One region of the Ectobacillus sp. JY-23 genome, then DNA from elsewhere that is predicted to be linked to it. Evidence: riboswitches for the same ligand, from Rfam matches in the RefSeq annotation. Region 1 holds a riboswitch; the other holds the start of a gene.
The links. Region 1 has a riboswitch for S-adenosylmethionine ahead of metE (5-methyltetrahydropteroyltriglutamate--homocysteine S-methyltransferase). Riboswitches for the same ligand answer to the same signal wherever they lie in the genome.

Region 1 (7,841 bases):
GGGCATCATTCATATCAGGCTTGTCGCGTGCGATTCGAATATCATCTGCACCATTAAAGATTACGGACCTGGCATTGCAAAAGAGGAACAAACTCATATTTTTGAACGCTTTTATAAGGTCGATAAATCAAGATCTGCTGGTGGCAATGGTTTAGGTCTTGCCATTGTGAAGAAAATCGTATTATTACATCACGGAGATGTTAAAGTAGAAAGTGAGCTAGGGAGCGGTAGCTCGTTTCATGTTGTGCTACCGAGCGGGGAGTGACCAAATTCTTTTTCAAAGTGACCAGAATATCTGGCAAACTCGCCGGATATTTTACGAAAGTAACCAAATTACCAGTGAAATTCACCAGATACTAAATAACCGGTCCTCCAAGAGAACCGGTTATTCCTTTAGCTTCGTATATACGACCAGCCGTTTTTCATGATTCTCCGTTCGCCGGTCATATCGGCCGTCGCAGGTGATGATGTTTAAATACTTTCCGTCCGCCGCGCCGAAAATCTCTTCGACGGGGGCTTGATCAAAGGGGTAAATCTCTTTTTGGAAGACGATGAACGTGAGCCTTTTACCGTCTTCGTCGTATACCATAATTTCATCACCGAGCTGTATCCGTTTCAAGTAGAAGAAAATACCCGGTCCAATGTAGTTATCCACATGTCCGGCCAGCACGGCAGTACCAAGCTCGCCAGGTGCGGGGCCAAGCGCGTACCATCCGACCTTTTTCACGTCCCTTGGTACCTCCATGGCGCCGTCTGTTGTGAGCTGCACCGGTATGACTTGCGCCTGTAGGGAAAGGCGCGGAATGCTGATTCTTGTAGGTGCCGCATGTGCGACCGACGGTACCAGCAAGAAGAGGATAAGACTACTTAGAAGTTTTTTTCGTTTTGCGAAATAGGAAAAATACCGCACCTGCAGCCGCTATCGCAGCAACATTTTTCATGGTTTCCATACCGCCAAGACCTGTTTTTGGCATATTTGGCGCCGCTGTATTTGTCAATACGATGACATCAAGCGCTGGTGTGCCGTTTAATAGACCAACCGCAAGAACTGTGTACAATGTATTTGCTTTTAGCGTTGTAGATGGCAAACTTAATACCGCATTGTTTGTGCCTGCTGCACGTACTTCTAAATCAAGTGTTGCCGGATCTACCTCTTTAAAATCTGTTACTGCTTTAAAAGAAGCGTTCGGGAATAAGACTGCGCCGCCTTTCACTGCTACATCAACAGCCGGAGCATCAGGAGACAGATGACCTACACGTACCTTTGCTTTGCCTGGTGAAGTCATTGTTTCGTCATTGATAACCAAAAGCTCTAGGTTAGCTACCTTGTTAATCGCCGCTACTGTGTAAGATTTGCCTGCTTCCACAGATAGATTTTGTGAAATAACAGGTTTTCCTTGTGCCACTGTGCCTGCTGCATAAATTTCAACTTTATGTGAGCCAGGAGCCAATTTCAAATAATCTGTCGCATCTTTAAATTTTGCGCCTTGTACCGCTGTTTTACCATCTACGACTACATCAACAGCTGGTGCGTCCGGAGAAGCGTGCACAATACGTACCATCGCCTGAGAGCCGCCTGCGAGTGCTTGACCTGTGAACAAGGCAAGCATCATCACAGAAACGAGTAAAGACCATATTTTTTTCATGTGTATTCCTCCTATGTATATGTTTGGCATTACAATATGAGTGTGTGCATTCACACAATATGGAAACCAGGTAAATTGTTCCAAAAAAATAGTTTGACAAGCATAAGAAGAGCTGTTAAGATAATCATTAAATTCTGAATAATAAAACTCTTATAAAGAGCGGCGGAGGGACTGGCCCGATGAAGCCCGGCAACCATTCAAAAGAAAAGGTGCCAAATCCAGCAAAGCATCATGCTTTGAAAGATAAGAGAGGATCACGGAACTCCGCCTCTCCTTTGAGAGGCTTTTTTAATTTCATAATCAAATGCATCAGGTGACGCACATATCGTGCGGCTTAAAAGGGAAGACCGGTGACAATCCGGCGCGGTCCCGCCACTGTGATGGGGAGCGACTTATTAGAACCACTGTGAAAAACGGGAAGGAATAAGAAGCAATGAACCTAAGCCAGGAGACCTGCCTGTTGTATGCGCTTGTGCTCTACGGATGAATAGAGAGGAGTGATGCATACGTGTTGGGAAAACCAGGTCTCAACTCTAGTTAGTGATGCGTATGAATCTCCCTTTTCGCCGAAAAGGGAGATTTTTTGTTGAGAACACAATCAAAAGGAGTGGGGAAATATGAAAAGTTCAAACTTAGGTTATCCACGTATTGGAGAGAAGCGGGAGTGGAAGCATGCGCTCGAACGTTTTTGGGCTGGTGATCTGGAAGAAACAGCATTTTTACAGGAGATGAAGGAGCTGCGTCTTCATCATTTACGTAAACAACAGGAGATTGGCATCGACCTTATCCCGGTCGGCGATTTCAGCTTCTACGATCATGTACTGGACGCGGCGTTCATGTTCGGTATTGTGCCGAAGCGCTTTGCGCAGCAAGAGATGTCACTACGTACTTATTTTGATATCGCACGTGGTAATGACACGGCGGTGGCGGCGGAAATGACGAAATGGTTCAACACAAACTATCACTATATCGTACCGGAATGGGATGATGTAGCACCAAAGCTAATTGAAAACCGGCCGCTTCGTTTATATGAGGAAGCAAAAGAAATTGGCATTCACGGCAAGCCGGTGCTACTGGGCCCAGTTACGCTAGTGAAGCTATCAAAGGGGTATGAAAGCTTCAAACGCGCGGTGGAAGCGCTAGTTCCGCTATATGAACAGGTACTTTCCGAGCTCCAGGAAGCGGTGTGGATTCAAATCGACGAACCGATTTTGGCAACCGATCTTTCTGATGAAGAGTTTGAGGTGTTGCACGCTGCATATACGAAACTGCGAAAGGCAACAAATAGCCGCTTGATTCTGCAAACATATTTTGACAGCATAACACGCTACAAAGAGGTGGTAAAGCTGCCGGTCGATGCTATTGGTCTTGATTTTGTACATGACCGCGGTGAAAATTTGCTGTCGCTACAGCAGTATGGATTTCCGCAGGAGAAATACTTGGCGGCGGGTGTAATCGATGGGCGCAATGTGTGGCGCGCGGATCTAAAAAGTAAGCAGCATGTACTTGAACAATTGACAAAAATTGTACCAAACGACCGTCTGCTTGTACAGCCGTCAGCTAGTTTGCTGCACGTACCAGTTACCGTAAAAGAAGAATCTCTTGAGGATACCTTACAAAACGCACTGGCATTTGCCGATGAAAAGCTGGCTGAGGTTGTTTTGTTAGCAACAGGTGCAGATTCAGCGGCAATAGAAGTAAGCAGTATAGCTCTTCAGGCGCTCGCTGCTTCACCTGCACGTAATCATGAAGCGGTACGTAAAGCTATGCAGAACTTGCCTGCCGAAGTGGAACGAAATTCTCCATTCACCGAGCGCCGCGAGCTGCAGCAAGCTCGCTTCGGATTGCCGCTTCTGCCAACCACGACCATCGGTAGCTTTCCACAAACTGCCGAGGTGCGCCAAAAGCGCCGGGCATGGCGGCGGGGCGAACTGCCGGATGCTACCTATCAAGCGTACATTCGTGCCGAAATTAAAAAATGGATCGAAATGCAAGAGGAAATAGGACTGGACGTGCTTGTGCACGGCGAATTTGAGCGCACGGACATGGTCGAGTATTTTGGTGAAAAGCTAGCCGGCTTTCAATTTACCCAAAACGGTTGGGTGCAGTCGTACGGCTCGCGCTGCGTAAAGCCACCGCTCATTTACGGCGATGTGGCCTTTGTAGCGCCAATGACAGTGAAGGAAACACTATACGCACAGTCGCTTGTTAACAAACCGGTCAAGGGTATGCTAACAGGGCCGATTACCATTTTAAACTGGTCGTTTGTCCGCGATGATATGCCGCGCCGCGATGTTGCCAATCAAATTGCCTTGGCCTTGCGAGAAGAGGTAGAAGCACTCGAAGATCATGGCATCCGTATGATTCAGGTTGATGAGCCTGCACTCAGAGAAGGATTACCGTTAAAACGAAAGCACTGGGACAGCTATCTTGCCGATGCGGTATATGCATTTAAGCTGGCAACAACAGTTGTTCGCGACACAACGCAAATTCATACACATATGTGTTATTCCAATTTCGAAGACATTATAGAAGCAATTGCTGCGCTCGACGCCGATGTGATCTCAATTGAAACGTCAAGAAGCCACGGTGAACTCATCGGCGCATTTGAAACACACACGTATGAGAAGGGAATTGGCCTGGGTGTATACGACATCCACAGCCCGCGTGTACCAAAGCTTTCTGAAATCGAACGTAACATCGCCCGCGCGCTGCAGGTATTGCATCCCAAGCAAATTTGGATTAATCCGGATTGCGGGTTAAAAACAAGAGGCATTGATGAAACGGTAGCAGGGCTGTGCATCATGGTACAGGCCGCCAAGCGAGCGAGACGACAGCTCGAAGCGGTGATACAATAGAAGCAACTCGTTTTGGAAAGAAGGTCTCTGTTTTGTATGTAATCATCGCTTATTTGCTTTTGCTACTTAGTTTTTCCCAGACATTGTACTTTTGGCCGGTGTTCACAGTCAGTATGCTGACGCTCATTATCACGGCCTGTAGCAAACAAAGATTTCTATACGTGCGCATGAAGATGCGCACGTTTTGGCTTGCTGTTTTATCAGGTGTGCTACTTTACAGTGTATTTGCACTTGGTAAATGGCTTATCATGATACTAGATCTGCCGCTTCTTGCTAGCTTAACGGAGTTGTACGCGGCAGTCTCACCGGCTACGTGGTGGCATTATCTCGTTTTGTTTTTGGTTATCATCCCAGGAGAAGAACTATTCTGGCGGGGCTTCATCGGCGCGCGGCTGGGTATGGTGCCGAGCATCCTGCTTTATGCGGGCGCACATGTGGCAAGCGGCAGCATACTTCTTGTCATCGCCGCGCTCATTGGGGGCTTTGTTTGGGGAGAATTATACCGCCGCACAGGCAGCTTACAGGCTGCGGTGCTCTCACATCTAGTATTTGACCTGTTTTTACTGGTACTCTTGCCGTTGCTTTAGATAATTTGACGGGTTTATGAGAGTATCTGGCAACTTTTCAAGAAAATCTGGCGACTTTTCACAATGATTTGGCAACTACACAAAAAAGCCGCACAATGCGGCTTTTCCTACGATTCATTTTGCCCTTCAACCCGAATTAAGTACAGCGCCAAGGTGATATAAAGGGCAAACAATAATACAAGAAAGACGGGCACAGAAAATATATCTTGAATCAACATCGGATCACCCCTCTATTTTAGGCTGTCCAGCGGTACCGGAAATATGAATAGAAACAGCGCTACAGCTGGAATTGCTAACAAAATGGCAATCGCTGGGTTGCGATAGTGTATGATTACGAAAGTGAATAAGACGATATTGAGCCAAATATTATGCAGGCTGTTCCAGCCATTGTCGTAAACGAACATACCTTTGTGCGCAAACAGTGCTTGAATCGCGCTGTAAAAGGTCACCCATACAGTAAAAAATACAAATTGGCTTTTTCGCTCCTTCGGAAATTTCTGCAGAAAGATAAATAGCGTCATCGGACAGATAAAAAATGTAAATGCAAAGTTAATGATTGTATGATTTAACCATGCGGCTGTAATACCGCGAAATGCCCATAAAGTGTGGTTATAGTACAGCAAATTGTACGACAGCGTAGCGACCGCGAAAAACAGGACGGTCGGATACTGCTTGCGCCACTGTGACCAATCAATAAACTTACGCGCAAACAAAATCCAAACAATAATGACCAGCAGTAAATACATTGTAATTCTTCCTTTCCCTACTCTAATTATATCAGTATTGCCGCAATTTTTATTTTTTTAACATTTGCCCTCATCAAAAGGTTGAAAGCTGCCACTTACGAAAGCAAGAGAAAAAGAGTAGGGTAGAGAAAAGGGGGAATGCACATGGCGCTTGAGATGAGAAAAACCTGCGAACGATGCCAAGAGCAGATCAGCAAGGACGCGTATATTTGCGTGTATGAATGCACGTTTTGCCAGCCGTGTACCATTAAAATGGAACATATCTGCCCAAATTGCGGCGGCGAACTGGTGAGAAGACCGCGCAAGCCAATCAGTTGATTTCTGCACGGATGCGAGATAAGCTTAGGGTAAAATCTATGTATAGAGGTATATTCTATGTGGTTCTTGCTTGCAATACTTGTACTTACCATACTTGTGGTACGATTTTACCCGCCGCTTGGACGGAAAACTCGCGGCGACCATACCCGTTCTAGAAACTTTAAGGACGGCATGTTTCAAAATCAAATAGAGACAACAATGCAGATGGACACCAAAACAAGTCTCGGTTTGCTTCGTGACTTTATCAAAGGCGATCCGATGCGTCGTCCGCCTGCGCGCATACAAGCAGAGCGCTGGACAAAAGGGACGGGAACGCGTATCACGTGGTTCGGTCACTCCGCCTTTTTGCTGGAATTGGACGGAAAAGTGATCCTGTTAGATCCGATGTTCGGTAAGGCACCGACGCCGTTTCCGTTTGGCAACAAGCGCTACGGCACATTGCCGGTCGAAATCGAGAATTTACCTGACATTGATGTGATTGTCCTTTCACATGATCATTATGATCATCTAGACTACGGCACAATTCAAAAGTTAAAAGGCAAAACACAGCGCTTTCTCGTCCCGCTTGGTGTGGGTGATCATTTGATAAGGTGGGGTGTAGAGCCGACGCGCATTACGGAGCATGATTGGTGGGAGGAGCTGACGGTTGCTGATATTCAATTTGTCTGTACACCAGCACGCCATTTTTCCGGCCGCAGCTTATTTGACCGCAATGCCTCACTTTGGTGCTCTTGGGTCATTCGCGGACATGACGCATCTATTTTCTTTAGCGGTGACAGCGGCTATGGCCCGCATTTTAAAGAAATTGGCGCCAAGTACGGTCCATTTGATGTAACGCTTATGGAATGCGGACAGTATGATGCGCGCTGGGCCGGTATTCATATGGTGCCGGAAGAAACGGTGCAAGCGCATATGGACGTAGGCGGTAAGGTGCTCATGCCCATTCACTGGGGCGGCTTTACGCTGTCGCTACACAGCTGGACTGACCCAATCGAACGCGCCACGGCAGCTGCACGGCAGCACGGCGTAAGCATCACAACACCAAAAATCGGACAAACGGTTATTGTTGGTGAGACGTATCCGAATGAAGTGTGGTGGAAATAGACGCATTTGCGTCTTTTTTTTGTTGGGCGAGCACTTCGAGCTGTTGTTTAGATTTTTTCCAAGCGACCGGAAAATACGCTTCAATTAGTTTCATGGCTATCTCGTCAAACTCATACTGCTCCTCAATGAGGACCCACGTTTTCGAAGCGAGAAAATCAGACCAAGACAGCTTGCGGAACTCTTTGCGCTTCATCGCTTTAAACACCCAGCGCTTCACTGTTTTTCGGCCTTTATCAGTTAATTTTGCATCTTTTACCAGTACGAACGGTATAGTGCGTTTATACACTTTACTTAAGTCTTTTTGCTTTGCGGCCAGCATGAGTAAATTTGCTGTATTCATCGCATCAGACAGGGCGCGGTGCTGTTCACCCTCCCAGACAAGACCGAGCTGCTCGGTCGCAAGCTTTAGGTTTGGCTGCTGCGGGAATTCCTCTTCATACGCATTAAAAATGAATCGTTGCAAATCAAAGCGCTGCTTCATCGCAAACGATACACCGTACTTTTTACAATCGGCCTCCATAAAGGCATAATCCTCTTTGCCCCAGGTCACGAACATCACATCCTCACCAACAAACTTACGAA
Region 2 (7,841 bases), 1.6 Mb from region 1:
GTTCCAAATAACTTACCGCTGCCTTCATGCTTTCTGCACTTTGCAGCACTTCCGCCACAATGAGCTCATTATTGTTAAACAAACGTCCTACTTCATCCATACCTGACATAAGTGGTCCGTTGATAATATCAAGCGGCTTCTGCCCTTCATCTAAAGCAATTTGCAAGTCATCAAATAAACCTTGCTTTGTTCCTTCTACAATATAATTTGCTAACCTTTCCTCCAATGTAAATGTTTCTTGCACCTCAACACTTTTCTGCTTTGCAACGCGGTAAAAGGCTGTAAATTCTTCCAGTGTCTGTTGATTTGTTTGAAACAGCAAGCGGTCTGCCAACGCTTTTTCTTCATCTGAAATAGAAGCATAGCGCTCTAGCTTTTCAGTATTAACGATTGCATAGTCAAGACCCGCTTTTGTCGCGTGATATAGAAATACAGAGTTTAAAACCTCTCGCCCAGCAGGTGGCAAGCCAAATGAAATATTACTAACACCAAGTATTGTTAAGCATTCTGGTAACGCCTCTTTGATTAACCGCAAGCCCTCCACAGTCGCTAGAGCCGATCCTATATATTCTTCATCGCCCGTTCCGACTGGAAATACAAGTGGGTCGAAAATAATATCTGAAGGTCTCACACCGTATGTTTCAGTCAACAACTTATAACTTCTTAGTGCGATTTCCAGCTTCCTTTCCGCGGTGACCGCCATTCCAATTTCATCAATTGTTCCTACTACAATTGCAGCACCATATTTATGCAGAAGAGGAATCACCTTCTCAAAGCGTTCTTCTCCATTTTCGAGATTAATAGAATTTAAGATCGCTTTACCTTGGATATAGGTAAGTGCACGTTCCATTACTTCTTCGTCAGTAGAATCAATAACAATGGGAACCTTCAGCATTTTGGTCACAGTTTGTAAAAACTTTTCCATATCTTCTTTTTCATCGCGATCAGGATCTGCCATACAAATATCAATAACGTGGGCGCCCCGCTTCACTTGCGCCCTAGCTATTTCTGCTGCTTCTTCGAATTTTCCCTCAGCGATTAAACGTTTGAATGCTCGAGAGCCAATGACATTGGTGCGTTCACCTACAAAAAGTGGGCGCATGGATTCTTCATATTGTAGGCTCTCGAGGCCGCTTACAGAATGACCTTGTCTCACTTTTTTGGTTCTCGGCGAAAGCGATACAAGCTCCTGTTTCATTGCACGGATATGAGCCGGTGTAGTTCCGCAGCATCCACCAACAATATTTATCCAGCCTTCTTCTGCGAATGCTTGGACTTTTTTTGCAAGCGATTGCGGCGATTCATGGTAATGACCGTCTTCGTCGGGCAAACCTGCATTGGGATAACAAGAAATATAACTTTCCGATACCTCATTCAAAGTTCTGATATGATCACGCATAAATTCCGGACCAGTCGCACAGTTCAGACCAACCGCGAGCGGTTTTAAGTGTTCAATAGATAAATAGAAGGCTTCTATACTTTGACCCGCAAGTGTCGTTCCCATAGGTTCAATCGTACCTGAGATCATAAGCGGCACCGTAATACCCGTTTCTTCAAATGCCTGGCGTATTCCGATCGATGCAGCCTTTACGTTGCGCATATCTTGGCTTGTTTCTACAAGTAATACATCCACACCGCCCCGCAATAAACCGCGCGCTTGTCGCATATATGCCTGAATAAGCTCTTCAAACGTAACACCACCTGTTACGCTAATGGCTTTTGTTGTCGGCCCCATTGCTCCTGCCACAAAGGCTTCTTTTCCCACTTCAGCAACTGCTTGTTTTGCAAGTTTGGCTGCTAATTCATTTAACTCTTCATCTAAATGAGATAAATGATAGTCGCTTAATACAATATTAGTAGCTCCGAATGTATTGGTTTCAATAATATCGGCACCCGCTTCTAAATATGCTTTATGGATGGATAAAATAATATCTGGTCTTGTTTTTACAAGATATTCGTTACATCCTTCATATACTTCGCCACCAAAGTCATCTGCTGCTAAATCATATTGTTGAATCATTGTTCCCATTGCGCCGTCAAGAATGAGAATTCGTTCCTGCAATGCTTGTTCAACCCTGCTCATACGTTCGCCTCCTGTTGTATTTTTGCATATTGTACAAGTTCTTCTGTTAGTTCGTAACGCAGAAAAGGCGTAATTAAATAAATGCCATGAAACATTGTTACTGCAGCAGCCAACAGCTCTTTGGAAATGGCCAAGCCCTCTTGTATAGCTTGCTGTGGCTGGCAATCCATCCTTTGTCTAATATTTTCTGGAAGGGTGATGCCCGGCACCTCATAATGTAAAAAATCTGCATTTCTCTTACTGACGAGCGGCATGATTCCTATGAAAATAGGTACTTTTACATGTCTCGTTGCTTCATAGGTTCTTAGAAGTGTCTCCACATCATATACAGGCTGTGTAAGAAAATAATCTGCGCCAGCAGCAATCTTCTTTTCCATCCTTTTTACAGCAGCATCGATATGTCGTACATTTGGGTTAAAAGCAGCAGCCACAGAGAAGGAAGTAGCATCCCCAATTGATTTGCCAAGAGGTGATTTTCCTTGATTCATTTGTTTCATCATAGAAATAAGCTCGAATGAGGAAACATCATAAACAGACGTGGCGCCTGGAAAATCGCCGACACGAGCTGGATCTCCCGTCAAAGCAAGCACCTCATTCATACCCAGGGAAGCAAGACCTAGTAAATGGGATTGTAAGCCAATTAAATTGTGATCGCGACATGTTAAGTGTGTTAACACAGGTATGTTCTGCCTCATTAGCATCGCGCCAAGTGCCATATTAGAAATACGTGGACTGGCTAATGAATTATCAGCCAGAGTAATTGCATCGGCTCCTGCTCGTTTGAGTGCCTTTGCTCCTTCAAAAAAGCGACTCGTATCCAAAGTTTTAGGAGGGTCTAGCTCGACAATAATCGTTCTCTCCTCCTTTGCCTTTTCTGCTAAACTATTACCTGTTTGACGAGAGCGAGCCTCTGCTATGGTAATGATATTTCTTCTCTCTACCTCTTTCCTTAAGACCGGCGCTTGCTGTAATGCTTCTTTCATCGCCCGAATGTGTGCAGGTGTGGTCCCGCAGCAGCCACCAATCAGTTTGACACCTTGATTGGCAAATTGATTCACCATATCTTTAAAGTATTCAGGTGTTCCCTCATACACATATGTACCATCTACATATTTGGGGAGACCTGCATTCGGATAGGCAGAAAGATGTCCCTTCTGTGGAAGGGGCACATAGGTCAAAGATTCAATCATATGAAGCGGTCCCAACCGGCAATTGAGACCGGCAACATCAGCACCAGATTGAAACAATTCAGCAAAGACATCTTCAATATATCTTCCAGTTTGTGTCAAGCCAGCCTCATGTAAAGCTACCTGTGTAATAATGGGGATATCTGTTCTTGATCGCAAAATACGTAAAGCTCGTATTAATTCCTTTTCATCATAGAAGGTTTCCAGGATCAGGCCATCCACACCTTCCTCAAGCAAAGCATACGCTTGCTCAAGCAACATAAACTCACGTTCTGCTTCTGTTGTTATCATGGCTCCCGTATGCTTCACGCCACCAATCGTCCCAAGGATATAAGCACCCTCTGCTCCGACTCTAGCGTTTCTAACCGCGGCTCTATTAATAGCAACAACCTGCTCCTCCAAGCCATATGCGCGCAATTTCCCTTCATTAGCACCATATGTATGTGTTTGGATAACCTCTGCTCCTGCCTCTCTATATTGACGATGTATATCAATGATGCGCTCTGGTTGTTCTAGATTGAGTTCTTCCAAACAACTCTGCAATCCATGAGAATGGAGCAATGTTCCGATTGCTCCATCACCTAGTAAGATACCTTCCTCAATTCTTTTTCGTAACATTCATCGCACCCCTTTTTGTAGGGCGAATAATTTCACAAAAAATCCTCTCCTTTATGAAAGGAGAGGATTCGGAAACATCCGCCCCTTATCACGCAAAACTTGTTGTTTTGCAGGTTGTAGCACCGTTTCAAACAAGTCGTTTGAAGGTTGCCGGGCTTCACAGGGCCTTTCCCTCCGCCGCTCTCGATAAGAGTTTGATACAACTTATGCGCTTTTCATGATAATTTAGCATACTCGCTTTTTAGAAGTCAATAAAAATAAACATAATTATTTTTAATTTTTTAAATTAACAAAAAAATATTGCTTTTTTCTAGGTACTAAGTATACAGTATAAAAAAGACTTCGAACTTCATATGTGTTTCTTATCCAGAGAGGTGGAGGGACTGGCCCTTAGATACCTCAGCAACCATTAACAATTCTGTTAAAAAGGTGCTAACTCCAGCAAATTCAAAGGAATTTGACAGATAAGAAGAAGCGTATTCTGCATTATAAAGCCTTCTTCTTAGAAGGCTTTTTTATGTTAGGCAGTTTTAAAGCCTAGTGTTGAGGATAGGAACTTGTTGATTGGAGCGCAGGGGGAGGCTCTTGCGGAACGCAAAACACTGTAATGGAAAGTAACAACGGCCTTATATTAAAGGGGGAGAAAATATGAGACAGGAAACAAAGTTGGCTCAAATTGGAAACAGAAGTGAACACACTACAGGAACTGTGAGCGCTCCTATTTACTTATCTACAGCTTACAGACATGAGGGGATTGGCAGATCAACCGGATATGACTATACGCGTACAGGCAATCCAACGCGCGAGATTCTCGAGCAGGCCATTGCAGAGCTGGAACACGGAGATAAAGGGTTTGCCTGTAGCTCAGGTATGGCTGCAATTCTTCTTGTACTTTCTTTATTTAAATCTGGAGATGAATTGATTGTATCAGAAGACTTATACGGCGGTACTTTCCGCTTATTTAATGATTTAGAAAACAGATGGAACATTCGATGTAGATATGTATCAACTCATGATCTACATCATATCGAAGAAGCCATTACATCAAACACAAAGGCTATTTTCATTGAGACACCTACCAACCCACTCATGGAAGTCACAGACCTTCCCGGCGTAGCTGACATTGCAAAAAGATATAATTTACTGCTCATAGTTGATAATACCTTTTACACACCGGTGCTACAGCAGCCTATCTTGCTTGGTGCCGACATTGTCATTCATAGTGCCACAAAATATTTAGGAGGACATAATGATGTATTGGCTGGTCTTGTTGTAGCGAAAGGAGCAGCGCTTTGCACGGCACTCGGTCATTTTCATAACGCTTCCGGTGCTGTTTTAAGTCCCTTTGACTCTTGGCTTTTAATGAGAGGCATGAAAACTCTAGCACTGCGCATGAAGCAGCATGAAGAGAACGCAAAAGCCTTGGTTTCTTTCTTGCAGTCTTCCGCATCAGTAACAGATGTCCTGTACCCTGGCAAAGGGGGAATGATTTCATTTCGCTTACAACACGAAGAATGGATTGATCCATTTTTGCAATCCCTTTCTCTCATCACATTTGCAGAAAGTCTAGGTGGTACGGAAAGTTTTATTACATATCCGGCTACTCAAACACATGCAGATATTCCTACTCAGGTGCGGCTACAACGTGGTGTATGCAATCGGCTACTTCGCTTTTCCGTGGGTATTGAGCATGTTGAAGATTTGATACAAGATGTAAAGCACGCACTTTATCTTGTACGCGAGGAGGTTCAAATATGAACCACTTTTCCTTTGATACACGCTTATTGCATAATAAGCATAAATTTGATTCACAAACAGGTGCTGTCAGTGTACCTATTTACCAAACGTCCACTTTTCATCAAACAAATCCCGATACATTTGGCAAATACGATTATAGTCGTTCCGGAAACCCTACTCGTGAGGCTCTAGAAGAGGTGATTGCCGATCTTGAAGACGGTGTGAAAGGATTTGCATTCTCATCAGGCATGGCTGCTATCTCAACTGCCTTTTTGCTCCTATCACAAGGAGATCATGTTCTTATTTCTGAAGATGTATACGGCGGAACCTTTCGAGTTGTAACAGAAGTACTGGCACGTTACGGCGTAGAGCACACCTTTGTTGATATGAGTAATTTACAAGCTGTAAAAAACGCAATTAGACCAAATACAAAGGTACTATATGTAGAAACTCCTTCCAACCCACTTTTAAAAGTCACCGACTTAGCTGCTGTATGTCAAATCGCTAAAAAGCACGGCGCTTTGACTTTTGTAGATAATACCTTTATGACACCTTTGTATCAGCGTCCTTTGTCTCTAGGAGCTGATGTGGTCTTACACAGCGCAACAAAATTTATTGCTGGGCATAGCGATGTAACTGCAGGTTTAGCTGTGGTAAAGGATGCATCTTTAGCAAAACAACTCGGCTTTTTACAAAATGCTTTCGGTGCAGTGCTCGCACCACAAGATGCCTGGCTCGTACTTCGCGGGCTGAAAACATTACAAGTTCGCTTAGAGCGAAGTGCACAAAATGCATCAGCTATGGCTGCCTATCTCGATCAACATCCGAAAATAAAGCATGTACATTATCCAGGGCTTACTCATCATCCAGGCTATGACGTACACCAACGTCAAGCATCACATCCCGGTGCTGTTCTTTCCTTTGAATTGCACGAAGAAATATCTCTAAACTCATTCTTATCATGTATTACATTACCAGTCTTTGCTGTGAGTTTAGGTGCTGTTGAATCTATATTATCTTACCCAGCTAAGATGTCACATGCTGCTATGTCTGTGGAAGAACGAGAAAAACGAGGCATCTCATCGAATTTGCTTCGTTTATCTGTTGGCTTAGAACATATTGATGATCTTATATGTGACTTTGAAAATACTTTTGAGAGAACAAAAAGTCACATTCAATTATTCTAACAAAAAACATATTTTCTATAATAACCAAGAGATACAAGCAGTTGCTAAAGAAGTATTTTCGCAACTGCTTGTATTATGGTACTATATAAAGAACAAAAATTGTGCTACAATGTGATTTATATAAGTACATTTATATCTTCTCTTTAACAAATTAGCTGTATTTGATTAGGTTTGAAGAAGTGTGTCAACAGGAGCATTGTAAATCATTCCTAAATCTTGATAGAGTTAAGATAAAAGAGTCTATAACTGTAGGTGCTTATATAATTACACAGTAATCTCTTTCTTTACATTATCTTTACGTTTCGCCAAAAGATTTGCAAAGGAGATTCTCTTTACCTTACAATTTTTTGTGTATATCTTAATGCCAGGAGCATATACGGAGGTGAAAAAGCAAATGATTGAAACATTCGAAAGTGAAGCCAATTTATTTGAAGAAAATGCTGAGATGTTGAAGGTACTGGCTCATCCGGTTCGCCTTTGTATTGTGAAGGGACTAATTGAAAAAGGGGCATGTAATGTATCAACAATGTATACAAGCCTTGACATGCCGCAGTCTACCATTTCACAGCACTTAGCCAAGTTAAAAAGCTCCAAAATTGTTACGAGTGAGCGAAAAGGTTTAGAAATCTTTTATAGTGTTGATAACGAAAAAGTAACACAACTTATAAAGATATTATTTTAATTAGGGGAAAGGTAAGCAGCATTTATAAAATGTTGCTTTTCTTATGTCAAAAATTAAACGGAACTCTTGTTTTATATGTAAAAAGTGCGGCAAATGCTGCACTTTTTACATACAATCATATATAATTTCTCATAAAGGTGAATGACGCATTTCATTAGTCACAGCTAGCAGCTCACGATAGCCTTCTAGCAGTTTCCCCATAATCGCTATTTGAAAGGTGTCACTTATGCCACCTGTTAGCAATGACCGCACCGCTCGATTATGAGTACTTGCTGTAGAAAACGGGTCTACATCAACATGATCAATCAACTGTTCGAGGATACCAGTAGCAAGCAAAAATGTTGTTT

Region 2: it holds a riboswitch for S-adenosylmethionine, as region 1 does, so the genes downstream of both, MUG87_RS07850 (methionine biosynthesis PLP-dependent protein) here and metE (5-methyltetrahydropteroyltriglutamate--homocysteine S-methyltransferase) in region 1, are expected to answer to the same signal.

The regions. Positions count from the first base shown of each region.
Region 1 is NZ_CP095462.1:3,765,955-3,773,795, forward strand. Features, by position in the region: gene MUG87_RS19045 (sensor histidine kinase) at 1-265, shown strand, start outside; gene MUG87_RS19050 (class F sortase) at 386-910, opposite strand; gene MUG87_RS19055 (DUF4397 domain-containing protein) at 864-1,646, opposite strand; SAM riboswitch class I at 1,794-1,896, shown strand; cobalamin riboswitch at 1,941-2,122, shown strand; gene metE (5-methyltetrahydropteroyltriglutamate--homocysteine S-methyltransferase) at 2,264-4,504, shown strand; gene MUG87_RS19065 (CPBP family intramembrane glutamic endopeptidase) at 4,444-5,091, shown strand; gene MUG87_RS19070 (CBO0543 family protein) at 5,322-5,837, opposite strand; gene MUG87_RS19075 (DUF1272 domain-containing protein) at 5,982-6,155, shown strand; gene MUG87_RS19080 (MBL fold metallo-hydrolase) at 6,213-7,259, shown strand; gene MUG87_RS19085 (exonuclease) at 7,216-7,841, opposite strand, start outside.
Region 2 is NZ_CP095462.1:1,498,831-1,506,671, forward strand. Features, by position in the region: gene metH (methionine synthase) at 1-2,083, opposite strand, end outside; gene MUG87_RS07845 (bifunctional homocysteine S-methyltransferase/methylenetetrahydrofolate reductase) at 2,080-3,888, opposite strand; SAM riboswitch class I at 3,971-4,081, opposite strand; SAM riboswitch class I at 4,248-4,359, shown strand; gene MUG87_RS07850 (methionine biosynthesis PLP-dependent protein) at 4,537-5,646, shown strand; gene metC (cystathionine beta-lyase) at 5,643-6,812, shown strand; gene MUG87_RS07860 (ArsR/SmtB family transcription factor) at 7,207-7,494, shown strand; gene MUG87_RS07865 (class I SAM-dependent methyltransferase) at 7,624-7,841, opposite strand, start outside.